DNA from 2 places in the Mycobacterium sp. NGS27 genome. Region 1 is predicted to be linked to the other one. Evidence: riboswitches for the same ligand, from Rfam matches in the RefSeq annotation. Region 1 holds a riboswitch; the other holds the start of a gene.

The links. Region 1 has a riboswitch for S-adenosylmethionine ahead of AC5Y30_RS01700 (ankyrin repeat domain-containing protein). Riboswitches for the same ligand answer to the same signal wherever they lie in the genome.
Region 2: another riboswitch for S-adenosylmethionine. It lies ahead of AC5Y30_RS19980 (bifunctional o-acetylhomoserine/o-acetylserine sulfhydrylase); the one in region 1 lies ahead of AC5Y30_RS01700 (ankyrin repeat domain-containing protein).

What each region holds. Positions count from the first base shown of each region.
Region 1 covers NZ_JCALDT010000001.1:409,560-424,052, reverse strand. Annotated here, with positions in the region: gene AC5Y30_RS01730 (Eco57I restriction-modification methylase domain-containing protein) at 1-304, shown strand, start outside; gene pglZ (BREX-1 system phosphatase PglZ type B) at 301-2,619, shown strand; gene brxL (BREX system Lon protease-like protein BrxL) at 2,616-5,072, shown strand; gene AC5Y30_RS01715 (tetratricopeptide repeat protein) at 5,174-6,784, opposite strand; gene AC5Y30_RS01710 (TM0106 family RecB-like putative nuclease) at 7,210-10,578, opposite strand; gene AC5Y30_RS01705 (ADP-ribosylglycohydrolase family protein) at 10,807-12,270, opposite strand; gene AC5Y30_RS01700 (ankyrin repeat domain-containing protein) at 12,413-13,102, opposite strand; SAM riboswitch class IV at 13,133-13,244, opposite strand; gene AC5Y30_RS01695 (Helicase associated domain protein) at 13,421-14,356, shown strand.
Region 2 covers NZ_JCALDT010000007.1:191,546-206,038, forward strand. Annotated here, with positions in the region: gene AC5Y30_RS19975 (NADP-dependent isocitrate dehydrogenase) at 1-1,861, opposite strand, end outside; SAM riboswitch class IV at 2,013-2,134, shown strand; gene AC5Y30_RS19980 (bifunctional o-acetylhomoserine/o-acetylserine sulfhydrylase) at 2,298-3,668, shown strand; gene metX (homoserine O-acetyltransferase MetX) at 3,680-4,810, shown strand; gene AC5Y30_RS19990 (class I SAM-dependent methyltransferase) at 4,816-5,550, shown strand; gene AC5Y30_RS19995 (HNH endonuclease signature motif containing protein) at 5,557-6,921, opposite strand; gene AC5Y30_RS20000 (DUF732 domain-containing protein) at 7,248-7,817, shown strand; gene AC5Y30_RS20005 (DUF3017 domain-containing protein) at 7,814-8,095, opposite strand; gene AC5Y30_RS20010 (bifunctional methylenetetrahydrofolate dehydrogenase/methenyltetrahydrofolate cyclohydrolase) at 8,092-8,937, opposite strand; gene AC5Y30_RS20015 (NADH:flavin oxidoreductase) at 9,020-10,225, shown strand; gene AC5Y30_RS20020 (ATP-binding cassette domain-containing protein) at 10,256-12,901, shown strand; gene AC5Y30_RS20025 (ATP-binding cassette domain-containing protein) at 12,938-14,493, shown strand, end outside.

The DNA of each region.
Region 1 (14,493 bases):
TCTGGCCGCAGCGATGGACCTGCAACGGCGACTAGAGCTGATTCTGGAGGGCGAGTCACCTTACGACATCTACGTCAGATGGAAGAGGGCATACCAGCAGCCAATCGGTTGGAATCCCGATCTTAACGACGGAGTGCGTATGAACATCCGTCCGTTCGTCGAAGCCGGAGTGTTGCGATCCCAGCCAAACATCCACTGGCGCAAAGACCGCGGCACGAACCCCGACGGCACCGAACGGCTCAACGATATCCACCTCACCCTCGCCGACAAGCAACGAGCACAACAGTCCCAGGGCAGCACATGAGCCAGACTGTCCTTGATGCGCTGGTTACCTACATACAAGGCGCCGCTGATTACAACCAAAACGCGCAGGTAGCGCCCGTGGCTGTGCTGTGGCCGGATGAGGCAAGGTCCTGGGAAGCAGTCGTGGACAGACTCGGTGAGAGAATCCCCCTCATCTCGCTTGGTGAGTTTGATGTCGAGCATCGGCGAGGCCCAGCTTATTGGCTTCGCTGCGTCGTTGCCGGCACCTGCCCGCTCTCGCTTCCGGAAGGCGTGCCGGTCCTGTATCTGCCTGGTGTTGGGCGCAATTCGCTTAGGGCGGTTGACTCATGTCCACCACCACTAGCGCCAATCGCCGAGCTTCAGTACCGAAGCCAATGGTTCTCGCATCCAAACTCACGCGACTGGACTCCTCGGGCTCTGCTTACGCACGAAACGCGTGGACTCGGCCTGGCAATCGCTGAGGACGCCGGAACCTTATCGGCGTTGCGTCTTGCTTTGCAGCTCCTGATCGACGAGCCAATGGACAGGATCAAGAGTCACATGCTTGACGCCGATTTTTTCAACGAACTTGTCAATCCAGATCCTGTGCGAAGCATTCTTGACTGGCTCGATGACTCGACCGTATTTCGCAATCGCTTCGACGAAGCCCGGTTCGCGGCGTTCGTGCAACAGAGCAAGACAGACCTAGGATTTGATCCAACGTCTGATGGCGAAATCGTCGCCGCAAGGAAGCTGGCCGCGCGCGGCGGTGCTTGGTCGAAGGTGTGGAAACGCTTCGCAGAGACACCCGAGCGATATCCAGGGATACCTGGCCAATTGCGTAACGCTCGGCCCGACGAGTTGTTCGTAGATAATCGTGACGCTTGGCCGCAAGACAACGAATCCGAGGAAGCCGAGCTGCGGAGGGCGCTCAGTAGCTTCACGAATCTGACAGCCTACGAGGCTCGCAGCCGGGTGACCGAGTTGGAAGCAGAGCACGCATGGCGCCGAACAACGGTCTGGGCGGCCCTTGATGAGGCGCCGTTAGCTTTCGCGCTCGAACACCTTGTGGCGCTTGGCGATATCACTTCCAATGGCGAAGCCGCGAAGGACCTCAATGGCCTGCGGGATGACTATGAAAATCACGGATGGCGTGCGGATGAGGCAGCGCTTCGGACCCTAGCGGCGACTACGACCGATGAGGACCGAACTGCGACCGGCAACGCAGTCCGTACGATATACCTGCCATGGCTTGACCAAGGCGCCAAAGCTCTTCAGCAGGTAATCGGCCCGCTCGCCAATGCCGGAACATATGTGCCAGAGGAGACGAAGGCTCCGGAGCCAGGTGTTGTGACCGTCTTTGTAGATGGCCTACGCCTCGACATCGCTAGGCGCGTGCAAGACCGCCTGACAAACTTCGGATTGGACGTCGAGTTTCGGACGAATCTCGCTGCGTTGCCAACGGTAACGCAGACGGCGAAGCCAGCCCTTGTGCCGTGGGCCAACAGTGCGCTGGGGCCAGGTCCCGATCTCTTCGCCGCGGACGCATCGACCGGAACAAAGGCAACGATTCAAGTGCTTCGAGCGCACATGCAAGCGGCCGGTGTCCAGGTTCTCGGTCCCGTTGATAAGGGGCAGCCTGCGGGGGTTGCTTGGACCGAAGCAGGTGAGCTCGATCATCGGGGACATGACGTTGGAGGCCGGCTCGTCGACTACATCGATGAGGACGTACAACGAATAGCCAACCGGATTCGAGAGCTACTCGACGTAGGTTGGCAGCGAGTGGAGGTCGTGACCGATCACGGCTGGATACTCCTGCCAGGCGGCATGGAAAAGGTGGAGTTACCCAAGGCAGTGACCGAGGTGAAAAAAGGCCGGTGTGCGCGGCTTAAGGAGGGCGCGGTTGCCGACTCGCCCATCGTTCCTTGGTACTGGGATTCCGACGTTCGCATTGCGCTGGCTCCAGGTGTGTCGTGCTTCGAAGCGGGCAAGGAGTATGAGCATGGTGGCGTCAGTCCACAAGAGTGTTTCGTCCCCAGAATCTCAGTAATGTCGGGCAGCGCCGTGACGACTACCGCGCACGGACCTGAGATCACAACCTTCAGATGGCTCGGCTTGCTGTGTCGGATCGAGGTTGACGGCTTCGCCCATGGCGTGATTGCCGACATTCGCGCTTTGCCTGGGGCTGCCAACACAAGCATCGCCGAAACCGTCAAGGAAACTCAAGGCCCGGGCAAGGTGTCCCTAGTGGTGCCCGACGATAAGCATGAAGGAGAGCGGGCGTTCATTGTGCTTGCCGGGGCAGACGGTCAAGTCCTCGCTCAGCGCGAAGTGATAGTAGGAACAAATCGATGACGGCTTTGGACGAGCTCGACCAGCTAGCTGCCGAGGTGTTCGAGGGTTACCTCGTGCGTAAAGATCTCGCGCAGCAATTCCGGGGACAGTATCCAGTCCCGACCTATGTCGGCGAGTTCTTACTCGGCAGGTACTGCGCGACAACTGATTCCGACGAGATTGCTGAAGGTTTGGCGATCGTCGAGCGATCGATGAAGGAGCGTACAGTTCGGGCGGGCGAGGAAGAGCTTTTCAAGTCGCGAGCGCGCGAAATGGGTCACGTTAAGATCATCGACCTACTCCGGGCCCGTTTGGACGCTAAGTCCGACGCTTACAAGGCAGAGCTGCCGAGCCTGCAGCTCAACGATATTCACATCGCCGACGCGCTAGTGAACGAGCACGACCGCATGCTCACTGGTGGGTTCTACGCTGAGGTGTCGCTGGAGTACATTCCGGCACTTGGTAGGGAGTCCGGCGGTCAGCCATTCCGAGTCGAATCGGTGCGTCCTATTCAGATGTCCACCCGAGACGCCCTCCGCACATTCATCGACGGGCGGAAGCACTTCACGATCGACCAGTGGTGCGACTTGTTATTGCGCAGTGTCGGTTTCGAGCCCAGTCGGTTTTCAACCCGAGAACGGGATGTCCTTATCGCTCGCATGGTCCCGTTCGTGGTGCCCAACTACAACGCGGTGGAGTTGGGACCCCGTGGAACGGGAAAATCACACCTTTACCAACAGATCTCGCCGTATGCGCACCTAGTGTCTGGTGGTAAGGCAACGATTGCCAACATGTTCGTTAACAACGCGACTGGACGGCGTGGGCTCGTTGCGCAATACGACGTCATCTGCTTCGACGAGGTCTCTGGAGTGTCATTCGATACGAAGGAGGGAGTAAACATCCTCAAGGGCTACATGGAGTCCGGGGAGTTCAGCCGTGGCAAAGAGAGCATCCGTGCTGACGGCGGTGTCGTCATGGTGGGCAACTTCGATGTGGATGTCCTTGAAGAGCTTCGGCGCGGTCATCTCTTCGGCCCCATGCCCAAAGAGATGCGTAACGACACCGCGTTCCACGACCGGATTCATGCGTATCTACCAGGTTGGGACGTACCGAAGCTCGATCCTTCTTACTTCACAAATCATTTCGGTTTTGTCAGCGACTTTTTGGCTGAATGTTGGAGTCAACTCCGTCGAACGTCACGCCTCGAGGCGACGCAAGGTCGTCTCGATTGGGGAGACCAATTGAGTGGACGAGACCGAAAGGCTGTAAACAACACGGTCAACGGACTACTCAAGCTGCTGTGGCCGGACCCCGATACCGAGGTGCCCGACGACGCGTTGGGGTGGGCTGCGGAGCTCGCACTTGAGATGCGCCGACGGGTTAAGGAGCAGCAAGCCTTCATCGGTGCTGCCGAGTTCGGAAAGCTTGACCTGAGTTACCGGGTCGGCGGCGGACCCGAGACGGTGGTCTACTGCGACGAGTCGGTCAAACATCGACAGCGTCTGGAAAGCGAAGCGGCATCCGCGCCGGCCGAACCGTCGGAACGCGAGGCGCTTCCGGCACCTGATGAGAAAGAGGTTTCTGCGCGCGTTGCCGCTCGCGACTACGACGTTGGTGACCACATAGGCGGACGCTTCGAGGTAGAGGAGTTGCTTGGGAGTGGCGGCTTTTCGACAGTCTATCGGGTCCTGGACACCGTCGAGGGCGAGGAGCGAGCGCTCAAACTATTCGAGACGGCGGCCGGGTATGACGCTGTCCGCAGAGAGATCAGCGCTCTACGAAAGGTGCAACACCCCAATGTTGTGAAAGTTATCTGGGCCGACAGCACTGAACAGGGCGAGTGGTATCTCGTGATGGAGTACATCGACGGCGAGCTGCTCGCAGACTACGCAACTGGCAAGAAGCAGATGCGTGATCGTGAAGCGATCGACGTCGCGCTTGATGTACTAAATGCGCTTATCGCAATCCACCCAGACAGTGCGCGCCTCGATGAACTTGATCGCAAGAAGCGTGAAAGTGATTTGACATCAGACGAATACGACGAACTGATGGCCCTTAGCGAGAACGCTTTGGTACACCGAGACATCAAACCGCAAAACATCATACTGACGCGTTCGGGTGCGAAACTGCTTGACTTCAATATTGCCTCGCGGGTCGGCGACCCCGTCTACACTGTGTCAGGAACTCCGCCATACCAGCCTCCCGATGCGGACCTCACGCGATGGGACGTAACTACGGACCTATTCGCTGTAGGAGTAACTCTCTACGAGTTGCTCTGTGATGGCCAACATCCTTACCCAGGTGCGCGACCGATGGGCGGAGTCGAGCCCACGGATCCGAGGCAGTACCGAAAGGATCTTCCAGAGGCGATTGCCAAGTTCCTACTGCGGGCATGCGGGGCGGAGCGAAAGCAACGCTTCCAAACAGCAGCCGAGATGAAGTCGGCGCTCGAAGCTGTCAGAGCAGTGCTGTAACGATTGCGTGGCGATTCGACTTGGGCACCAGTGCGGCAGTCCCTCGAACTTGAGCGTGGCGGCCACTTTACAAATTTCTTCTGACGACCAGACTTTGCGGGCTAGCCCCCGCTAAGGTCAGGGTCGGCTGCATGGGCCCCTGATGAGTCGTGAGTTTTGGCGAGCCCGTCGAGCAAGCTTATCGCTCTAGGTTCGCCCGCTGCTGCGGCTCTCTGGAGCCAGGCCCATGCTTTGGGAATATCCTGTGGATCTGAACGGAGCAGGGCTTCCGCCATGCCAGTCATAGCACTCGGTTGCCCTGCGGCCGCGGCCTTCTCCATCCATGCTCGTGCTGTGGCGGTGTCAGGCGGGTTTGACTGCGCAAAGAGGTCGCTGAGATTGGCCATAGCGTCGGCGTTACCAGCGGCTGCCGCCGTCTCCCATAGCCTGCGCGCAGCCACGACGTCAGGTGGATTCATTCTTGCGAGCACGTTACCGAGGTTGTTCATGGCACTGATGTCACCGGAAGTCGCGGCTCTTTCAAGCCATCCGCGTGCCTCAGCCAGTTCAGGTGGATCTGATGTCGCGAGCAGCACGCCCAGTTCGGCCATTGCGCCCGTGTGCCCGGCACCGGCGGCGATCTCCAAGCAGAGACGTGCTGCTCTAGGATCTCGACTTTCCAACGCGGCCCCGATTTCGCAGAGCATCGCAGCGCCTCCACCTGCGGCAGCCATCTGCCACCAATCATGCGCTGCCGCGAGACGAGGAGGGTCTGACTCCGCAAGTAGCGCGCCTAAGTTCGCCATTGCCTCCGCATGACCCTCGCCTGCTGCTTTTCGCAACCACTGGTGTGCAGCCGACAGGTCGGGGGGATTCCAGTGTGTCAGCAATGCACCGAGGCTGGCCATCGAGCCGACGTCGCCGGCTGCCGCGGCCTTTTCCCACCAGCCGCGAGCCGCTGGGAAATCCGGCGGATCCCACCGGGTGGCGAGCAGGACACCGAGGCGGTACATGGCGCCGACATCACCGGACGCGGCGGCTTTCTCATACCAGCCGCGAGCCGCTGGCAGATCGGGCGGGTCTCGCCGGTCGGCGAGCAGGATCCCCAGGTTGGTCATGGCGTCAGTGCGTCCGGTGGCAGCGGCTTTCTCGTACCAGATGCTCGCAGTCCGGAAGTCCGGGGGATCCCACCTTTTCACAAGCAGGACACCAAGGTTGAGCATTGCGTCGGTGTCGCCGGCGGCCGCAGCTTTCTCGTACCACTTGCGGGCGGCGGACAGATCCGGCGGATTCCACTGCGAGGCAAGCAGAATACCGAGTTTTGTCATGGCGTCGGTATCGCCAGCCATGGCGGCTTTCTCCCACCACGTACGGGCGGCCGGCAGATCCGGCGGGCTCCACCAGGTGGCAAGCAGGGTGCCGAGGCCATTCATGGCGTCGGTGCGTCCAGCGGTGGAGGCTTTCTCCAACCATGCACGTGCCCCAGGCAGATCGGGTGGGTCCAACTGTGTGAGGAGGGCACCTAGCTGGGCCATGGCTTCAGCGTCGCCGGCTGTCGCAGCTTTCTCCCACCAGATCCGTGCAGTGGACAGATCCGGCGGGTTGCACTGCGTGAGTATGGCACCGAGTTGAGTCATTGCATCGGTGTCGCCGGCGGCGGCGGCTTTCTCGTACCCGCTACGGGCCGCCTGCATATCCACTGGACTCCAATCCCTGATGTTTTCATCAACCATGATGGAAACCCTGTCATGTGAGCGGGCTCTACGAGCCGGTTTTAGGTTGGAGGGTCAAATTTAGAGGCCTGGTGGACGACGGTCGTTCGCGTGATCTTCGAGATCGAGGGGTCGGCGCAGCATATGCTGAGAACAGCGAGGCCGAGCTAGCGGCGGGGTTCGGCCCATCCGTCGTGTTTCTCGGCGAGCACGGTGCCGAGTAGGCTGCGACGTCAGGTGCACTCACACGCCCGTGGACCAGGGCTGACCCTGAAGATTCATTGGCCACAGTTAAAGTGGGTGCGTATCCTTACCTTGGATTTGTATCGTCGATGGTAACCGGCACCGCCCTAGCCGACCACGACTGGCCAGCGGCGAAACAAAATCAAAACGTCATAGCCCGCAAGGGCCCGCAATACAGTGCCGTAGGTCGCTGGCGGACTGAATCACCCCGGGTGCCGTACCCATTCAACGAAGGCGTTGAGGGTAGAGACCAACCGCATCTCATCCACCGACCGCGCGCGGGTGTTCAGCAACTCATCTGTGCACACCAGGTACGCCAGGCACCGCGCCCGGCTGATCGCCACGTTAAGCCTATTGCGCGAGAACAGGAAGTCCGCGCCGCGGACCATGTCGGCGCCCGTCGACGTAGCCATGCTGAAGAAGACGACAGCGGCCTCGCCGCCCTGGAACTTGTCGACAGTTCCGACCGGCACATTGGCAGTGCGCGGATCACTGTCGAGGCGTTGCCTGATTGTCCGGACCTGATCGTTATAGGGCGCGACGACCATGAAATCACTGACAGTCAGAGGCGTTTCGTCACCGTCAAAGTTGACCCAGGGCGTACCGATTAGTCGGCTTATTTCCTCGGCAATCATCTGCGCCTCTTCGGTCGAAGAAGTGGTGTTGCCTTGGTGATCGGCGCGCAACCACCGCAGTCCCGTGCCAGCGACGGTACTCTGCCTTTCGCAGTTCTTGTGATAGCCCAGTCGTCCCTCGTAGATCTCGGCGGAAATGAATCGGCATATGTCTGGGTGCATGCGGCGGGTCTCGGTGAGGAAAACTCCGCGATCGTTGGGCAACGTCACATCCTCGCCGAGCACGTGTTCGAGCACGCTGCGACCGCCCCCACCCGGGTGTAGCGCTTGCATCACATGCGGCAATTGCAGCGGATCACCAAGCAAGATCAGATTGCGGGCCGAGGTCGACGCCGCCAACGCATCGGCGAGGGCAAGTTGGCCGGCTTCGTCGATCAGCAATACGTCGACCGGCGCATCCACCATCTTGTCGCTCGAAAATAACCAGGTGGTACCGCCCACGAGGTTGTAGTCGCTGCGGGCGCAGCCCGAGTTGTCAGCGGCATTCTTGATGCCGTCCAGCTTTTGCGTCGAACCAACCGGGGGTTTGCGCACAGCGCGAAGGATTCCGCGGTCACCCTTCCGCTCGAAGACTTCCACGATCTTGCGAAGCAGGTTCTCGATGGCCCGATGACTGAACGCCGTAACCCCGACCCGTTGGCCAGCAGCCACCAACGCGTGGACCATGTGGGCGGCACTGTACGTTTTCCCGGTACCCGGCGGTCCCTGGACGGCAACATAACTGTCGTCCAACTCCGTTGCCCACTTGACCATTTCATGGAGATCGTCGGCGAAGGTCCCTGCGGGCGGACCGCCGCCGTCGCGGAACTGAGGCACTTTCCGCCTTAGCAGCGCGTCGGTTACTCGGTTGGCTGGCTTGCCCTCAAGTAGCTGTGAGGCAAAGTTCGACAAGGCTTTTCGTTTGTCGTCGGTTCGCACCCACGTATGCACCACAACTGTTGAAGGTAGATGACCTACCTCTTGGTGCTGCTGGTTCCACATCAAGTCCAACTCGAACCCCTCACGATCCAGCCGGTCGATTTTTGCCGCGGTCCACTGGCCATCGGGCAGAAGGTACAGGACCATCTCGTCGCCGTGCGGGAAACCGTCAAGCGATTGCGGCGGGAAGGTGAAACGCATCGCCGGCACGTCTAGCTCTTGGCCCTTCTTGCCGAACCGTGGATGCAGTCCGATGGGCTCGAGGGCAGTGATCGCGTCTCGGTCATCGAACAGCTCCGAGCTGTCCTGTTGGCACTGAGCCAATTTCGGTGCAATGTAGGCCGACCATTCGCGGGTCCAGTAGCCGAGTAGGTCACCGAGAAGGTGTTCGGGTGTTCCATCGTCGAAAGAGTGGAATGCGGCAATCTGTGCGTCGATGTCCAGGAGCACCTGGCTAATCTCGAATTGGGCTTGCCGCCACGGCAGCTCGGACGGTCGGTGCTCAACCAGCCAGTCACGGAAGGCCATGGTGGCGCGCACGTCGTCTTCGTTGTAGGCAGCGATGGCGTTCAGCTCGGCGCCTTCACCGTCGGCCATGAACTTCTCATACTGCACCACGGCGCCGGCACCCTTGTCGATCTCATGACTGCGCTCGAAGTCGGTCAGTCGCTCGACACACTTGAGGCTGTACGACTCGGTGCCTACCTGTATGGAATTACGCGCCACGCTGAGCAGATCGACGAACAAGCCGGTCTGCACGAGGCGGCCAACTTCCGCCTCCGCGACACCATGGGCTGCGGCCAATGCTTCCAGCGCAGAACGCTCTGTGTGGTTGTAGTGGTAGACGTGCATCGCCGGATACTGCTTCCGTCGCGCCGCGAGGTAACTGATCAGACTGGTCACCGCCTGCGCTTCCTGCTCGGGGTTATGCGCCCACCACGACTTGTATTGCCATTCGCCGTTTCCGTCGCGTTCGATGAGTCCGAACAGGAAGAACAATCCCCTATCGGCCCGCCAAAACGGATGGCCCTCAAAGTCCAGGAAGATATCGCCCACGTCGGGCTCGGGCAGTAATTCGAACCCACGTCCTCGTTGCGGATCATCACCGGACTCGATCACCGAGAAGTGCGGCCGCACATCACCGCTTAAGCGCGCTGCTACCTGCAATTCCGCCTGAGTCACCAGCCACTTCAATCTTTCCGCCCGGATGCCCACAAACTCGCCGTGCAGTGCGCCGAGTTGTGCCAGCGTAGTCACGCCACCATCGCCCAACACTTCTCGTTCAGCGCCACGGATGCCGGGGATGTAGATCAGCGAGTCTTCCTCGCGCCATTGCGCTTCACACGCCGCGAAGAATTCGCAGAAGGCGCAGTGCGGGCAGGGCTCAGGCACGGTCGATCCATTCGGGCCGGCGTCAACCGCCGCAGAGAGCTGTTTGCGAAGCCGTCGCCAGTAGGGACGGAACTCGTTGACTCGCAATGTCTCCCGGCGGCCCGATCCCAGCAGGATGTGCACCCGTTGCGGATCCACACCGGTGAGCTCACCGATGGCATCGGCATAGAAGCACAGCTGTAGGACGTGGCCCGGCTTGGCGTCGACCCGTGTCAGCTTCGCGTCCACCGGCTCGTACGTGACGTCCCCCGTTTCGTTATCGACCACTCGTTCGATGAAGTCGGCGATACCCCGAATCCCATCGTGTATGAATGGCATCTGGTAGACGACGTCCCAGCCATCAGCGAGCGGGTTCCCAACGCGCGCTACCCAGTCGGCAAAGGTTTCCTTCTCGGCCCCCCTCCGAGGTGGAACATCGAATACCGACTTTCGTTGAGTCCTATACTCGGCGAGGCACGCCTGTTCGTGTACTTCCCCTTTGCGCACCAACAGCCGAGTGAAGGAACCGAACGCCTGCTCTGGCTCAGCGAGTTCCCCGTCGTCGACCTTGTTGCGCAACGTCAGGTAGTGCGGGCAGTCAAGCCATGCGGTGATCTTCGAGGGCGTGATGAGCCGTTGCTGGGTCAAGAATCCGCCTCCTTGTCGGTCGCCCATTGGCCTGACAACACGTGGCTTTCTCGCCAAGTGGGCCACGCAGCTCATGGACAAAAACAGTCCGCCCAAGCACATCGGGACGCCTCGTTGCCGTGGGCCACGCTAGCGTCTTTGCGCTATGTCTTGGCGGCATTTGGCGATGATCCATATAGGTGCCGGCCGTCCATTCAACCGACCGCGCCGTGCAACAGAGCCCAGACGTCACGACGTACTGCTGCGCGGCGGGTCGAGCCGCCTCAGCGCTTCGCGAAATTCAGCATTCGGGCTGGAGCCTGGCAGCACAGCTAACACGTCGCGCAACGCCTGGTCGATGCCGACGCCCTTCTTGCGGGCGCCGTACAGCGCACCGACGGTGGGCGTGCGGCTGTATGCCTGGACGCAATGCGCGAACACAGTGCGGCCCTTGGCTCGCAATTGTTCTATGGCCCGCACGGTGTCGAGCAGCACGAAATCGACATGGTCGTTCTCGCCCTCTTGGTCGATGAGTCGGACATCGAGCTGTGTGACGCCGGCCGGCAAGTACTCATCCTTGACCCGACATAGCGACACGACCGCGTCCACTCCTTTCGGCAACTCGTGCAGAGCCGCGACACCGCCGATCCATACCTGGTCGTCGTAGGGGTGCTGGACAGGCTTGCGGGCTTCGGGAAAACCACTGTAGGTGTAGTCGAAGGTGTCGGCCCGGCCTTTGTCGATGATCTTGTCGGCCAGTTTGATCAGTCCCCGCGTCGTGAGGCCAGGCCAGCCCTGCAACATCGACCGCCACCGCGAGGGCACCGCGGAGGCGCCGTAGGCAGCGCCGAGTAGGGCGCCCGCAATGGCCGCGACGGTGTCAGTGTCGTGGCCGCCGCGCACCGCTGCCTCTAACGCCAGTCGCAGGTGATCGGCCCGGAAGACCTCCGAAGCCGGATCCTCCTCCGGCACAGGTGTATTCACGATCGCCGACCACGCGGCCTGCAGTGCGGCGACTACCCAGCCGTTCTTAGTGGAGAAAGCCGATGGCTGCGACGCCTCGGCCTCGTCGAAGCGCGACGCCCACAGCTCACGGCGCCCGGCATCGATGCGGCCCAGCCCGATCCGCGCGTCGAGCTCGCCGGTCCAGATGGCATGGCGGATCGCGGCGCACCACAGCACACAGGCATCACCGGCGTCGGGGTCATAGTGCGTCAGTTCACTGACCGCACGCGCGGCTTCCACCAGTGCCGCCTCATCGTCTAGGTAGGCGAGCGCGACCGGGGCAGTGCGCATCAGCGAGCCATTCCCGGCGGTGTGGCCGGTGCGCTCGTGCAGCGCAGCCGACTCTTCACGGGCACTGCGAGCCGAGATTCCACGCCGGGCTGCGGCAGACAGAACCGAACGAGTCTGGTTGCCAACATCTTGGGCGGTTCTCGCCCACCAACCCCAGCGCTCCACGATGTAGTCTTGCGTCTTCTCGTCACGCAGGTCCGCCCCGGTAGCCGCGATCTCGGCGATCGCGATGGCCATCGAGGTGTCGTCGGTCCATTCGCCGGGCTTGAACGGTCCGAGTCCGCCACCGATCATGTCGACCGAGACGTCGGAAGCGAGCGGCGGTCCAAATTCGTAGCCGGTGCCCAGAGCATCGCCGGCGGCGGAGGCGAGCAGCGCACCGCACGCCCGATCACGTTGTGCAGCAGTAAAAGTCATAGCATGTCTCCTTCGTTGCGCAGGGGCGCAGGTTCAGCTGCGCGTAAGAATGAAGTGGGTGCAGCGATGTAGCGGCGAAGATTCCCCCGACCAGGCGGATGGTCGGCTTCTGAGTCCGTCATGGCTCAAGCAGATCCGCCGACTAGACAAATCCTTGATCGACCAAGACCGAACCTTCGGGGGTGACCAGATGTGCTTGGCCGGAGCCTTCGACGAAACCGCACCAGCTCTTCACCTCCAGCCCTCCGCGTTGCAGTTCGACGTGGAACACGTACTTGCCTGGCAGCGGCACACACACCCGCTGACCGGGCAGCTCGTGGAGCACCTCGACGGGCGGGTAGCGCAACGCAGCGCGCAGGTCGCCGTCAAAAACACGCCCGCGGATGCGCCCATCGATCAACTCGGCGAGTCGCGTGTCCAGCGCCCGAATCTGCTCGCTTGTCAACGGTGAGCGCGGCGGGCGCAGCAGTTCCAGAAGTACGGGGACCGGGTTGCGTTCGATGGCGACATCGAACGGGGTGCGCCCCCTTGAATCCCGCAGCGACCGCAACGACCCCCGGTCCAGCAACTCAGTGACGACTTCTGGGGACGCACCGTGCCAGGCGGCTTGATGCAAGGCGGTGAACCATGCCGTACCGCCCGGTCGCCACTGGTTAATGACGAGCCAGTTCCACTCGCGGTCCAGCACATGCATCACCTCATGCCAGTTGCCGGCTTTTGCCGCATCGGCGAGCCGGTGACCGGTGCTGACAAAGTCATCGGCCATGACTGAGGTGTCCAGCACGCCCTGCCACGGCCGGGCACCACGAATGATCTCGCTGTAAGTCGTCATGAGACCTCCTTGTTTCGAGCCTCCCCGCGGGAGGCGCTCTTGCCGGCACCGATTGGTGTCGGCCGCTTCGTCATCCGAGCCACCCACGAGCGTGGGGTTGGCGCGCCGTCTAGTCGGAGCTTGGCGACGGCATCTCATGAAGCAATGTGAGTGTAGGGCGACGCACCGACAACTGACGTCGCACAGTTCCGGCGCTCGTACCTGCAATCGCTCCCGCATTCTTCCGGTCGGGTTTGCTGCACTGTCGCAGTATGCGCTGCGATGCAACAGTAACATGCCGCCGCTTCATCCTGCAACTATGCAGTGTAGGCTGCAGCTATGCAGCAACGAGATCGGCGGTCGCCCTCGTCCGACGACCAAGTCAGTAGCGCTTTCGCTGAGCGGGCTAAGGCAGCCCGGTTGGCCACAGGGCTGACCCAGCAGCAGCTGTCTGACCGCCTGAAGGAAGCCGGTGTCTCGCTCGACACGTCGGCGATTACGAGAATCGAGGCTGGACAACGAGAGCCCCGGCTCAGCGAAGCCCTCGCCATCGCGAAAGTGCTGGACTTCGGACTTAACGATCTTGCCCCTGAAGCAGATCTCGACTCCTACATGAGCGCCGTCGAGCGGTCGATGAACGACAGCCGCGCCGCGCTGGTCACGTTGCTGCGGTCGGTGGATCCGGTCGTCGACCTCGTACGACGAAACCCCAGCTGCCTCGGCGGCAGCCACCTTGAGGACCGCTTCAGTCAACTAATCGAGCGGTTTCATCAGCGAATGTCGGATGAACACTTCGCCCTCGGGGACCAGCCCACGATGAACGTCGCTATTGCGACGAACCGGGCCGATGAGAAGCTGAAACGTCAACTGCTGCGGGCCGTTAGCGAAGGAATTCTGGTCAAACGCGACGAGATCCAACCCGCGTACGACAGATGGTTCAAAGAGCATGTCTCCGAAGGCCGCCAGGGGGCTGTGACTAGGGGCCAGACGAGTCGTGGACGCCAGCTCGATGAGCCCCGTATCCGCGCCGGACGGTGGGATGAACATTTCAGTCAGCTGCTGGACTATGTCCGCCAGCACGGTCATGCCCAAGTGCCGCGTTCCTACACCACCCCCGACGGGGGCCGGCTGGGGGCATGGGTCGTCGACCAACGCACTCGCTTCAAGCGGGGCTTGCTCGATCCCGATCTGACGGCACGACTCGCGGAATTACCGGGCTGGGCGTGGAACACGCGAGCCAGCCGGTCGTCGTCTGTCGCGAGAACCAGGATATAGGCGCAGAAGGGACAGCTTTCCCCATAACGCGCAAACCGCAGTGCACATGCCCCCGCCGGGGGTAAACACCACTCGGACCCACCAGGGTGCCGCCGCCCAATGACAACTCGCTCATCTCGACGCTCAAGGCACTCGCT
Region 2 (14,493 bases), on a different contig from region 1:
CGATGTCCTCGAAACACGCTCCGAGAGCAAGGAATTCACCCAGGGAATCCCAGCGCAGATGGTTCTCCTCGACGAGTTGGTGGACGTGCTTGGGCGCCGAACCGCCCGCGCCGGTTTCGTACATCCCACCGCCGGCCATCAGCGGCACGATGGACAACATCTTGGCGCTGGTGCCCAGCTCCAGGATCGGGAACAGGTCGGTGAGGTAATCGCGCAGGATGTTGCCGGTCGCGGCAATGGTGTCCTGCCCGCGCATGGCGCGCTCGATGGTGTACCGCATTGCCCACACCTGCGGCATGATCTGGATCTCCAGGCCCTCGGTGTCGTGCTCCTTCAGGTACGCCTTGACCTTCTTGCGCAGCTCGACCTCGTGCGGCCGCTCGGTGTCGAGCCAGAACAACACCGTCATACCGGAGTTCCTGCCCCGGGTGACCGCGAGCTTGACCCAGTCGCGGATCGCTTCGTCGGTGACGATGGGCATGCGCCAGATGTCACCCTCCTCGACGTTCTGGGTCAGCAGCACTTCCCCGGTGTCGAGGTCGACGATGTTGGCGACACCGTCCTCGGGAATCTCGAAGGTCTTGTCGTGCGAGCCGTACTCTTCGGCCTGCTGCGCCATCAGGCCGACGTTGGGAACGGTGCCCATCGTCCGCGGATCGAACTGCCCGTGGGTTTTGCAGAAGTTGATGATCTCCTGGTAGATCCGCGAAAAAGTCGACTCGGGGTTGACGGCCTTGGTGTCCTTCTGGCGCCCGTCGGCGCCCCACATCTTGCCGCCCGCGCGGATCATCGCCGGCATGGACGCGTCCACAATGACGTCGCTGGGCGAATGAAAGTTGGTGATGCCCTTGGCCGAATCGACCATGGCCAGCTCGGGGCGGTGTTCGTGGCAGGCGTGCAGATCGCGGATGATCTCCTCGTGCAGTGACGCCGGCAGCGACTCGATCTTGTTGTAGAGGTCGACCAATCCGTTGTTGACGTCGACGCCGAGCTCGTCGAACAGCTCCTGGTGCTTGGCGAAAGCGTCCTTGTAGAAGATCTTCACCGCGTGACCGAAGACGATGGGGTGCGACACCTTCATCATCGTCGCCTTGACGTGCAGCGAGAACATCACGCCGGTCTCGTAGGCGTCCTGCATCTGCTCCTCGTAGAACTCGACGAGGGCCTTCTTGCTCATGAACATGGAATCGATGACGTCGCCCTCGCGCAGCTCGACCTTGGCCTTGAGCTCGAGGGTCTGCCCGCTCTTGGTCTCCAGCACCATCTTCACGTTGCGCGCGCGGTCCAGCGTCATCGACTTCTCGCCGTGGTAGAAGTCGCCGTGCCGCATGGTCGCGACGTGAGTGCGCGAGGCCGGCGACCAGTCCGCCATGCTGTGCGGGTGCTTGCGGGCGTACTCCTTCACCGCCTTGGGCGCGCGCCGGTCCGAATTGCCCTGCCGCAGCACCGGATTGACGGCGCTACCAAGGCATTTGGCGTAGCGCGCGCGAATCTCTTTGTCCTCGTCCGTCTTTGGACTCTGCGGGAAGTCCGGGATCTTGTATCCCTTGCCCTGCAACTCCTTGACGGCGGCGATCAGCTGGGGGACCGAGGCGCTGATGTTCGGCAGCTTGATGATGTTGGTGTCGGGGAGTTCTGTCAGCCGGCCCAACTCGCCCAGGTTATCCGGAACGCGCTGCTCTTCGGTCAGATCGTCGGGGAACTCCGCCAGAATCCGGGCGGCCACGGAGATGTCGCTGGTCTTGATCTCGATGCCCGCCGGCTCGGCGAAGGCGCGCACGATCGGCAGGAACGCATAAGTCGCCAGCAGCGGCGCTTCGTCGGTCAGTGTGTAGATGACGGTCGGCTGTTCGGCGCTCACGGTCCCTCTCCCGGCGTCAATGATGGGTTCGAATTCTGGGGGGCTCAGCGGTCTTCCTGCCACGTTAGCAAGGGTGTTTGGACAGGTGTCGACCTGCACGTGCACCGCGATGGTTGGCACCGACTCGGCACAGTAAGATAATCTTCGAATTGGTCATGAGCGCCAGCATCAAGCCCCGGCTTGCTGGCCGGCAACCCTCCAACCGCGGTGGGGTGCCCCGGGTGATGACCAGGTTGAGTAGCCACACAACCGGCTATCCGGCAAGCGCGGGTCCGCCATGACGGGCCCCTGAGCAGACAGGGAAACGTGATGTGCATTCTCCCGGCCTTTTCGCGCCTCATCGTGTGTCGCTGCTAATCCGCGGTGCCGGCTGACGCCCCATTCCGGCGTCCCGGCCGTCGCCGAGCACATTTCCCTACCAGCAGAAAGCAACCCCGTGACCTCCGACAACGCCGAGCACGACACCGACCCGACCGCGAATTGGTCGTTCGACACCAAGCAGGTACACGCCGGCCAGCAGCCGGACAGCGCCACCAGCGCCCGCGCCCTGCCGATTTACCAGACCACGTCGTACACCTTCGACGACACCACGCACGCCGCCGCCCTGTTCGGGCTCGAAGTGCCGGGCAACATCTACACCCGGATCGGCAACCCGACCACCGATGTCGTCGAGCAGCGCGTCGCCGCACTCGAGGGCGGGGTGGCGGCGCTGTTCCTGAGCTCCGGGCAGGCCGCCGAGACCTTCGCCATATTGAACCTGGCCTGTGCCGGCGATCACATCGTCTCGAGCCCGCGGCTCTATGGCGGGACGTACAACCTGTTCCACTATTCGCTGGCCAAGCTCGGCATCGACGTCACCTTCGTGGAGGACCCCGACGACCTGGATTCGTGGCAGGCCGCGGTGCGGCCGAACACCAAGGCCTTCTTCGGCGAGACCATCTCCAACCCGAAGATCGATGTGCTGGACATTCCCGGGGTCGCCGGGGTCGCGCACGCCAACGGCGTCCCGCTGATCGTCGACAACACCATCGCCACGCCGTACCTGATCCAGCCGTTCTCCCACGGCGCCGACATCGTCGTGCACTCCGCCACCAAGTACCTCGGCGGCCACGGCTCGGCGATCGCCGGGGTCATCGTCGACGGCGGCACCTTCGACTGGACGCAGGGACGCTTCCCGGGGTTCACCACGCCCGACCCGAGCTACCACGGCGTGGTGTTCGCCGAACTCGGCCCGCCGGCCTTCGCGCTCAAGGCGCGCGTGCAGCTGCTGCGCGACCTCGGTTCTGCCGCTTCGCCGTTCAACGCGTTCCTGGTCGCCCAGGGCATCGAGACGCTGAGCCTGCGCATGGAGCGCCACGTCTCCAACGCGCAGCGCGTGGCCGAGTACCTGGCCGGCCATGATGGCGTGGTGTCGGTCAACTATGCGGGCCTGCCCAGCTCGCCCTGGCATGAGCGGGCAAAGAAGCTGGCGCCCAAGGGAACCGGCGCGGTGCTGGCCTTCGAGCTGGACGGCGGCGTCGAGGTGGGCAAAGCGTTCGTCAACGCGCTGAAGCTGCACAGCCACGTCGCCAACATCGGCGACGTGCGCTCGCTGGTGATCCACCCGGCGTCCACGACGCACGCCCAGCTCAGCCCGCAGGAGCAGCTGAGCACCGGGGTCAGCCCCGGTCTGGTGCGCCTGGCCGTGGGCATCGAGGGCATCGACGACATCCTGGCCGACCTGGAGCTCGGCTTCGCCGCGGCGGCCAAATTCGGTGCGACCGCGGGGGCGTCGGGCACCGATCCGCAAGCGGTGGCGGCATTTTGAGGAGACCGGCAATGACGATCTCAGACGCTGCAACCCAGCCGCTGCCGGCCGAAGGCGAGATCGGCGTGGTGCGCATCGGGTCGCTGACCACCGAGAACGGCGCGGTGATCGACGATGTCCAGATCGCCGTCCAGCGTTGGGGCGAGCTGTCCCCCAACCGCGACAACGTGGTGGTGGTGCTGCACGCGCTCACCGGCGATTCGCACCTGACCGGGCCCGCCGGGCCGGAACATCCCACGCCGGGTTGGTGGGACGGTGTCGCCGCGCCGGGTGCCCCGATCGACACCAATCGCTGGTGCGCGGTGGTCACCAACGTGCTGGGCGGTTGCCGCGGCTCCACCGGGCCGAGCTCGATTGCCCCGGACGGAAAGCCATGGGGCTCAAGGTTTCCGCAGATTACCGTGCAGGATCAAGTTGCGGCGGACGTCGCCGCGCTGGCGGCGCTGGGCATCGACCGGGTTGCCGCCGTCATCGGCGGATCCATGGGCGGGGCAAGGGCTTTGGAGTGGATCGTCGCCCAGCCCGACCGGGTTCGGGCCGGGCTGGTGATAGCGGTCGGCGCGCGCAGCACCGCCGATCTGATCGGCCACCTGAGGACGCAGATATCGCTCGTCAAGACCGACCCGAACTGGCAGGGCGGCGACTATTACGGAACCGGGCGCAAACCCGACACCGGAATGGCGCTCGCCCGGCAATTCGCCCACCTGACCTACCGCGGCGAGCTGGAGCTCGACACCCGGTTCGGCAACGGCAGCCAGGGTGGCGAGGATGCGGGGAACGGCGGCCGCTACGCAATACAGAGCTACCTGGAATATCAGAGCGAAAAGCTGGTCGATCGCTTTGACGCCGGCAGCTACGTGGCGTTGTCGGACTCGATGAGCAGCAATGACGTGGGCCGCGGCCGCGGTGGAGTGCGAAAAGCGCTGAGCGAGTGTCCCGTACCGGTCGTGGTCGGCGGCATCACCAGTGACCGGCTCTACCCGCTGCGTCTGCAGGAAGAGCTGGCCGAGCTGCTGCCGGGCTGCGCCGAACTGGACATCATCGAATCAATCTACGGGCACGACGGATTCCTGATCGAAGCCGACGCGGTCAACGAATTGATTGCGAAAACCCTCAAATTGGCCGATGAGCAAGGCGCGTGACGACCGTGACCCGCTCGCGCCACGACCGCTCCCTATCGTTCGGTTCGGCGGCCGCAGCCTATGAGCGGGGACGCCCTTCCTACCCCCCGGAGGCGATCGACTGGCTGTTGCCGGTCGGGGCGCGCCGGGTGCTCGACTTGGGTGCCGGTACCGGGAAGCTGACGACGCGGTTGGTGGAGCGCGGCCTGGACGTGGTGGCCGTCGACCCCATCCAGGACATGCTGGAGGTGTTGCGCGCCTCGCTGCCGGAGACCCGGGCGCTGCTGGGCACCGCGGAAGAGATTCCGTTGGAGGACAACAGCGTTGACGTGGTGCTGGTGGCGCAGGCCTGGCATTGGGTGGATCCCGAGCGCGCGATCCCGGAGGTGGCGCGGGTGCTGCGGCCCGGCGGCCGGCTGGGTCTGGTGTGGAACACCCGCGACGAACGGCTCGGCTGGGTGCGCGAACTGGGGCAGATCATCGGCAGCGACGGCGACGGCGGCCGCACCCAGGTAACGCTGCCGGAGCCCTTCACCGACCTGGCGCATCATCGGGTCGAGTGGACGAGTTACCTTACGCCGCAAGCATTGATCGACCTTGTCGCATCCCGCAGCTACTGCATCACCTCGCCGGCCGAGGTCCGCACCCAAACGCTCGACCAGGTGCGCCAATTGCTGGCAACCCATCCGGCGCTGGCGAACTCGACGGGCCTGGCGCTGCCTTACGTCACCATGTGCACCCGCGCGACGCTGGCGGGATAGCGAACGCTACGGCCCGGCGTCGTCTCCGTCGCGCAGCAGTTTCTCGGGGTGGTGGAAGGTGTTGGTGCGCGGCTGGTCTCGGTCGAGATGTGGCGGTGGAATCCATTCGGTGTCTCCGCGCGGGCGTTTTCGGGTGGTCCAACCACCGGGTTTGAGGAGTCGGTGGTGGGGGCCGCAGGCGAAGGTGAGGTCGTTGACGTCGGTCACGTGGCACTTGCTGTAGTCGGTGGCGTGATGGACTTCGCAGTAGTAGCCGGGCACGGTGCAGCCCGGGTTCGAGCAGCCGCGGTCCTTGGCGTACAACACGATTCGCTGTCCCGGTGAGGCCAGGCGCTTGGTGTGATAGAGCGCCAGCGCCTTGCCCTTGTCGAAGATCGCCAGATAGTGGCGGGCGTGGCGGGCCAGGCGGATCACGTCGCTCATCGGCAGCATGGTGCCGCCCCCAGTCAGGCCTCGCCCGGCGGCGGATTCCAGCTCGGCCAGCGTCGTGGTCACGACGATGGAGGCCGGTAACCCGTTGTGCTGCCCCAACTCTCCGGAGGCAAGCAGCGCCCGCAGCGCCGCGTTGAGTCCGTCGTGGTTGCGCTGGGCGGCCGAGCGCGGGTCGCCCTCGATGGCCTCTTGGGTGGGTGCGCCGTCGATGCACGGGGTGTCGTCGAGGGGGTTGCACATGCCCGGGGCGGCGAGTTTGGCCAGGACGGCTTCCAGGGTGGCGCGTGCTTCGGGGGTGAGCCAGCCGCGCAGCGCCGACATGCCGTCGGCTTGCTGGTTGCCCAGCGTCAGCCCCCGTCGGCGGGCGCGGTCGTCGTCGGTGAAGGTGCCGTCGGGGTTGAGCACATCGGCCAGTCCCCGCGCCAGGGCGGCGAGTTGTTCGGGGCGAAACCGCGTTCCGAACTCGGCCAGTTGGGCTTCGGCCTGCTCGCGCGCCGCGAAATCCACCCAGCCGGGCAGCTGGTGGTAGAACTTGCGGATCACTGCCACCTGGCCCGCGCCTAGCTCGCCCTGGCGTTGGGCGGCCGAGGTCGCGGCCAGCACCGAGGCCAGCGGTTCGCCGGTCAGGCCGTGTCGCGGGCCCAGATCGCGCGCCTCTTTGACCCGCCGGGCGGCTTCGGTGCGGCTGATCAGTGTCGCCTCGGCGAGGGCATGGACCACTGTGCCGCCGAGGTCTAGGGAGGGGGCTTGGCGGGCAAGAGAATTGATCAGCGGATGCTCGACGGCCGGGATGCGCCGGCGCTGCTTTTCGCAGCGCTGCAACGCCATTAGCTGTTGCTGCGGGTTGAGCGCGTCGTAGTCCAGCGCGCAGGCTCGATCCCAGGCGGCATCGAGCGCGTCGAACACCGCATCGACATCCTGCAGACCACTTGAACTCACACCGTCAAACTAGCCGCACCCACCGACAGAATCGCCCCACCGGCCGCCATAGATTCACACTCGCGCAAGATCTTTCGTTGTTGGTCAACCCCCAGGCGACAGGTTCGAGCCGCCCGCGTCCAGATCACAGTGTGGTGTCGATTGACCGCCCGGCCTTGCGCAATCGAGCTGGGTAATAACCGATGTGGCGGGCGTCGTGGCCTCACGAAACGCTTATTGTGCGAACCTTTATCCCACCGTGTCGCAAACGTGACAGTCATGGCTCAGAGTTCCATACGTGGTTCGAGTGCCGCTGACGCACTCCATTGGCGGACGGGGAGGCTGGCGTGAAGGCACTTGCACGAACTCATCGGTGGGTCTGGCTTTTTCGTCGCCAGCCCTTCACCATCCGCCTGCTGGCCGCTGCCGCCGGACTGCTCACCGTGGCCTCGGCGTTCGCGGCGCCGGCCGAAGCGGAGGGCAACGGTGACGACTTCATCGACGCGCTCAACCACGCCGGCATCGACTTCGGGGAGCCCGGAAACGCGATGTCCGTCGGCGAATCGATCTGCCCGATGCTCTCGCAACCGGGTGGCAATTTCGCCGCGGCCGCGTCCAGCGTCGCCGGTAGGGGCATGTCGCCCATGATGGCGCGGATGTTCACCCAGATCGCGATCCAGACGTACTGCCCCGAGGAGATGGCAAACATCGCCAGCGGCAACCTGTCCGCCGCCATGCCGCCGGGAATGCCGGGAATGCCGGGCCAGATCCCAGGAATGCCAGGGCAAATCCCGGGAATGGCCGGCCAGGTCCCGGGCCTGCCCGGGCAGGTACCCGCACTGCCAGGCCAATACCCGGGAATGGCGGGCCAACTGCCCGCGATACCCGGGCAGGCTCCGGCGCTGCCGAGGTTCTAGCGGGTGCCCAGCGGGTCGATGGTCCACGCGATGTAGAACATCGCCGCCCCGACCGTCGCGGTGGTGATGAAGTCGATTCCCTTGCCGCGCACCACCAGAAGGCCGGCCCGGTCCTCGGACAACACCAGCCGCAACAGCGCCGCCACCGCCACACCGATACCGATCAGCAGCGAACCACGACGCCAGAAACTGGCCCCGACCAGGGCCAGCGCTACCGCAAAGATCATGCCCACCAACACAATTGGCCATTGGGCCCGCAGCAGGGTGCGCGCGGTCATTGCCGCTCGGCCAGCTCGACGACGTTGGTCAGCAGGAACGCACGGGTCAGCGGACCCACGCCGCCCGGGTTCGGCGACACGTGGCCGGCCACGTCCCACACGTCGGGATGCACGTCGCCGACAAGCTTGCCGTCCACGCGGCTGACGCCGACGTCGAGCACCGCGGCGCCGGGACGCACCATGTCGTCGGTCACCATGTGCGGCACCCCCACGGCCGCGACGATGATGTCGGCCTGCCTGGTCAACGCAGGCAGGTCACGAGTCTTGGTGTGGCACAAGGTCACCGTGGCGTTCTCGGAGCGGCGGGTCAGCAGCAGCCCCAGCGGGCGCCCGACGGTGACACCGCGGCCGATGACGACCACGTGCGCCCCGGCGATCTCCACGTCGTAGCGACGCAACAGGTGCACGATGCCGCGCGGGGTGCACGGCAGCGGGGCCGGGTTGTTGAGCACCAGCCGGCCCAGGTTGGTCGGGTGCAGGCCGTCGGCGTCCTTATCCGGGTCGACCCGCTCCAGCGCCGCGTTCTCGTCGAGATGCTTGGGCAGCGGCAACTGCACGATGTACCCGGTGCAGTCGGGGTTGGCGTTGAGTTCGTCGATGGTCTCGTTGAGCGTCGCGGTGCTGATGTCGGCGGGCAGGTCACGGCGAATCGAGGTGATGCCCACCTTCGCGCAATCGGCGTGCTTGCCCCGGACGTACGCCTGCGAGCCGGGGTCATCGCCCACCAGGATGGTGCCCAGCCCGGGGGTGCGACCCGATGCGGCCAATGCCGTCACGCGCTGCTTGAGGTCGACGAAGATCTCGTCGCGGGTGGCCTTGCCGTCCAGCGTGATTGCTCCCACTGTGACAGTCTGGCAGACCTCGATGATGGCGACCCGCCGCGCCCGGCTCCGCCGCGCTTGCGATCGCCATTAGGCTCCCGGTATGTCTACCCCTCCGGACGTGTTCAGCCCCGCGAAGCTCGGTCCGATTACGCTGCGCAACCGCACCATCAAGTCCGCCACCTTCGAGGCGCGCACGCCCGAGGCGCTGGTGACCGACGACCTCATCGAGTACCACCGGCTGCCTGCCGCGGGTGGGGTCGGCATGACGACCGTCGCGTACTGCGCCGTCTCCCCCGGCGGCCGCACCGAGGGCAACGGCATCTGGATGCGGCCGGAGGCCGTCCCCGGCTTCCGGCGGCTCACCGACGCGATCCACGCCGAGGGGGCCGCGGTCAGCGCGCAGATCGGCCACGCCGGCCCGGTGGCCAACGCCAAGTCCAACAAGGCGAAGGCCCTGGCGCCGGTCCGGTTCTTCAACCCGATCGGGATGCGGTTCGCCAAGAAGGCGACCCGCGAGGACATCGACGAGGTCATCGAAGGGCACGCCAACGCCGCGCGGCTGGCCATCGAGGCCGGCTTCGACGCCGTCGAAATCCACCTGGGCCACAACTACCTGGCGAGTTCGTTTCTGTCCCCGCTGATCAACCGGCGCGACGACGAGTTCGGCGGGTCGCTGCAGAACCGGGCCAAGGTCGCCCGCGGCATGGTGATGGCCGTTCGGCGTGCGGTGGAGAAGGAGGGCACGCCCATCGCGGTCACCGCCAAACTGAACATGGCCGATGGCGTTCGCGGCGGCATCAGCACCGAGGAATCGCTGGCCACGGCCAAGTGGCTGGAGGAGGACGGCGGGCTGGACGCCATCGAACTCACCGCGGGCAGCTCGCTGGTCAACCCGATGTACCTGTTCCGCGGCGACGCGCCGCTCAAGGAGTTCGCCGGCGCGTTCAAACCGCCGCTGCGCTGGGGCATGCGCATGACGGGCAAGAAGTTCCTGCGCGAATACCCCTACCGCGAGGCCTATCTATTGCGCGACGCCAAGCTGTTCCGCAACGAGTTGAAGATGCCGCTGATCCTGCTCGGCGGAATCACCAACCGGGAGACGATGGACCTGGCGATGGCGGAGGGATTCGATTTCGTCGCGATGGCCAGGGCACTGTTGGCCGAGCCGGATCTGATCAATCGAATCGCCGCTGATGGCGCCCGGCACCAGGTGCATTCGGCGTGCACGCACTGCAACCGGTGCATGCCCACGATCTACACCCGAACGCACTGCGTGGTGACCGGCGCGCCCGACGCTCACGGGTAAACCACAGGGCTGCAAGCTACAGTTGTGGCGATGTCAGCACCAGCCCCGCCAGCGCTAACCGTCCATCACGAAGGATCGGAACGCACCTTCGCAGCGGGCCACGATGTAGTAGTCGGGCGCGATCTGCGAGCGGACATGCGTATCACCCACCCGTTGATTTCGCGCGCCCATCTGCTGCTGCGTTTCGATCAGGGCAAGTGGCTGGCCATCGACAACGGTTCGCTCAACGGCACTTTCGTCAACGGCCGACGGGTGCCGGTGGTCGAGATCCACGACGGCCAGAACCTGAACATCGGCAACCCGGACGGACCGCTGCTGACGTTCGACGTCGGGCGCCACCAGGGCATGGCCGGGCGTCCGCCCCGCACCGAATCGATGAACATCCCGGTGGCGGCGGCACCGCCGCAGGCCGCGGCGTGGCCGGGGCAACCGGCGCCGCCCACCGCCGCCCCACCGCCTCCGCCGCCGCCCGGGCGCACGCCCAATTGGGCGGCCCCGCCGCGGCGGCCGCAGCCCGCGCCCGTGCCGCGGCAAGGCCCGCCGGGTCACACCATGTACGGGGGCGGCGGTGGACGCCCGCCCGCTGCGCCGCCCCCGACGCGCAACGCCCCGCCCATCGCGCAGATGCCCGCCGTGGGCTCGGGGAGCCCGCCGACCCACATGGCCCCCGCCTCCGCCAAGCCACCCGAGGTGGCGAACCTGGCGACCAAGATGTTCCAGGCGCTGCTGCCGTCGCGCTCGGACTCGGCTGCGCAGCCCGCCGGGTCGCAAACCATCGGCCGGGCCACCGACAACGACATCGTCATCCAGGACGTTCTGGCGTCGCGCCACCACGCCTTCTTGATCCAGACGCCGCTGGGCACCGAGATCCGCGACGCGCACAGCGTGAACGGGACCTTCGTCAACGGCGTCCGGGTCGGTTCGGCGGTGCTCACCGAGGGCGACGTGGTCACCATCGGCAACGTCGACCTGGTGTTCACCGGCGACAGCCTGGTCCGGCGCACCGAAGCGGCGACCCGCACCGGCGGGCTGGAGGTCAACTCCGTCTGCTACACGGTCGACCACGGCAAGCAGCTGCTGGACCACATCTCGCTGACGGCCCGGCCCGGGACGCTGACCGCCATCATCGGCGGGTCGGGCGCCGGCAAGACCACCCTGTCGCGGCTGATCGTCGGCTACACCAGCCCCACCTCGGGCAATGTGACCTTCGAGGGCCACGACATCCACACCGAGTACGCGTCCATGCGCAGCAGGATCGGCATGGTCCCGCAGGACGACGTCGTGCACCGCCAGCTCACGGTCAACCAGGCCCTCAACTACGCGGCCGAACTCCGCCTGCCGCCCGACACCAGCAAAGAGGAACGGGCCCGCGTCGTCGCGCAGGTGCTCGAGGAACTCGACATGACCCAGCACGCCGACACCCGGGTCGACAAGCTCTCCGGCGGTCAGCGCAAGCGCGCCTCGGTCGCCCTCGAGCTACTCACCCAGCCGTCGCTGCTGCTGCTGGACGAGCCGACGTCGGGCCTGGACCCGGCGCTGGACCGCCAGGTGATGCTGATGCTGCGCCAGCTCGCCGACGCGGGCCGCACCGTCCTGGTGGTGACCCACTCGGTGTCGTATCTGGACGTGTGCGACCAGATCCTGCTAGTCGCGCCGGGTGGCAAGACCGCGTTCTGCGGGCCGCCCGACCAGGTGGAATCCGCCATGGGGACGCGCAACTGGGCCGACATCTTCGCCAAGGTGGGCGCGGACCCGGACGAGGCGAACCGCCGGTTCAAGGAGCGCAACCAGCAGTCGTCGAAACCACCGTCCCCGCAGAGTCCGGCGGACCTGGGCGAACCACCGCAGACCAACCTGTTCCGGCAGCTGTCCACGATCGCCCGGCGCCAGGTTCGCCTCGTCGTCTCCGACCGCGGTTACACGATCTTCCTGGCGGTCCTGCCGTTCCTCATCGGCGCGCTGTCGCTGACGGTGAAGGGCCCGCACCCGGGCCTCGGGCCGGCCGACCCGATGGGGCCGGCGCCGACGCAGCCGCAGTACATCATGGTGCTGTTGAACATCGGCGCCGTGTTCATGGGCACCGCGCTGACCATCCGCGACCTGATCGGCGAGCGGCCGATCTTCCGGCGCGAACAGGCCGTCGGCCTGTCCACGACCGCCTATCTGCTGGCCAAGATCGCGGTGTTCTGCGTCTTCGCGACCGCCCAGGCGGCGATCGCGACCATCATCGTGCGGCTGGGTAAGGGCGCGCCGACGGCGCATCCCCAGTTCTTCGGCAACTCCACCTTCTCGCTGTTCGTCACCGTGGCGGGCACCTGCATTGCGTCGGCCATGCTCGGGCTGCTGCTTTCGGCGCTGGCGCAATCCAACGAGCAGATCATGCCGCTGCTGGTGGTGTCGATCATGTCGCAGCTGGTGTTCTCCAGCGGCATGATTCCGGTGTATCAGCGCGTTGGGCTCGAGCAGATGGCGTGGCTGACGCCCGCCCGGTGGGGCTACGCGGCGGGAGCGTCCTCGATCGACTTCCCGTCGCTGGTGAAGGTCAAGCAGATCCCGACCAACGACCCGATCTGGCAGCACTCGAAACACATCTTCGTGTTCGACATGTTCATGCTCGCGGCCCTGTCGATCGGTTACACCGGCTTCGTCCGCTGGCATATCCGGCTGAAACGCTAAGCCGGCGTCCCAACCGCGACTTGCAACCTGGATGGCATGACTCGACCTGAGCAGCCCGTGCTGACGGCTCGGTCTGACCGCTCCGAGGGAAGTTTCGCCGCCGGCCGCGACGTGGTGGTGGGCAGCGACCTGCGCGCCGACCTGCGCATGGCGCACCCGCTGATCGCCCGCGCGCACGTGCTGCTGCGCTTCGATCAGGGGCGGTGGCTGGCGGTCGACAACAACTCGCTCAACGGGGTCTACCTGGACGGCCAGCGGGTGCCGGTCATCGACATCCACGACGGCCAGACGATCAACATCGGCAAGCCCGACGGTCCGCGGATCACCTTCGAAGTGGGGATGGGCAACGTCGGCCTGCTCCCGCCGACCACGAAGTCGATCCCGATCATCGCCGCCCAGCCCGGCGCCCCGGCGCGCCCGCGGGCACAACCCACCGGCCCGCGACCCGCGGCCGGGCCGGCCCGGCCGCCCACGCCTCCGCCACGACCGCCCGCCTCGCCGCCGTCGCGCCCCTTCCCACGACGAGACACACAGCGCAGGCCGGCCGTCCCGATCGTCCCGCCGGAGGCCGCGACCCGCGCCGTACTGCAGTCCGGGTCACATCCCGCCGCACCGAACCCACCCACCGGCAGGAGCGACGCCGGGGAGTTCCCCACCACCTGGGTCAGCGTCCCGGGGGGTGAATCCGAGCGCCGGCCGGCGGCCGGCCGCTCCGCCTGGATCGGGCGCGCGCTCAACAACGACATCGTCGTGCACGACGTGCTGGCCTCCCGCCATCACGCCTTCTTGAACCCCACCCCGACGGGCGCCGAGATCCGCGACGCGAACAGCAGCAACGGCACCTTCGTCAACGGCGTCAAGGTCGGGTCGGCGGCGCTGTCCGACGGCGACGTGGTGACGATCGGCAACGTCGACCTGGTGTTCCACGACGGCATGTTGGTGCGCCGCCAGGAGGCGGCGACGCGAGCCGGCGGCCTGGAGGTGCGCGAGGTCAACTTCGGCGTCGGCGGCAAGAGCCTGCTCGAGCGGATCTCGCTGGTCGCCCGGCCGGGCACGCTGACCGCGCTGATCGGCGGTTCGGGCGCGGGCAAGACCACGCTGTCGCGGCTGATCGCCGGGTATGCCACGCCGTCGTCGGGCTCGGTGACGTTCGAGGGGCACGATATCCACTCCGAGTACGCCTCGCTGCGCACCAGGATCGGGATGGTTCCCCAGGACGACGTCGTGCACCGCCAGCTCACGGTCAGCCAGGCGCTCGGCTACGCCGCTGAGCTGCGCCTGCCGCCCGACACCAGCAAGGCCGATCGCGCGCAGGTCGTCGCCCAGGTCCTCGACGAGCTGGGCCTGACCGAGCACGCGGACACCCGGGTCGACAAGCTCTCCGGGGGCCAGCGCAAACGCGCCTCGGTGGCGCTCGAACTGCTGACAGGGCCGTCGCTGCTGATACTGGACGAACCGACCTCCGGCCTGGACCCGGCGCTGGACCTGCAGGTCATGACCATGCTGCGACAGCTCGCCGACGCCGGCCGCGTCGTGCTGGTAGTCACCCACTCGCTGACTTACCTCGACGTCTGCGACCAGGTGCTGCTGAT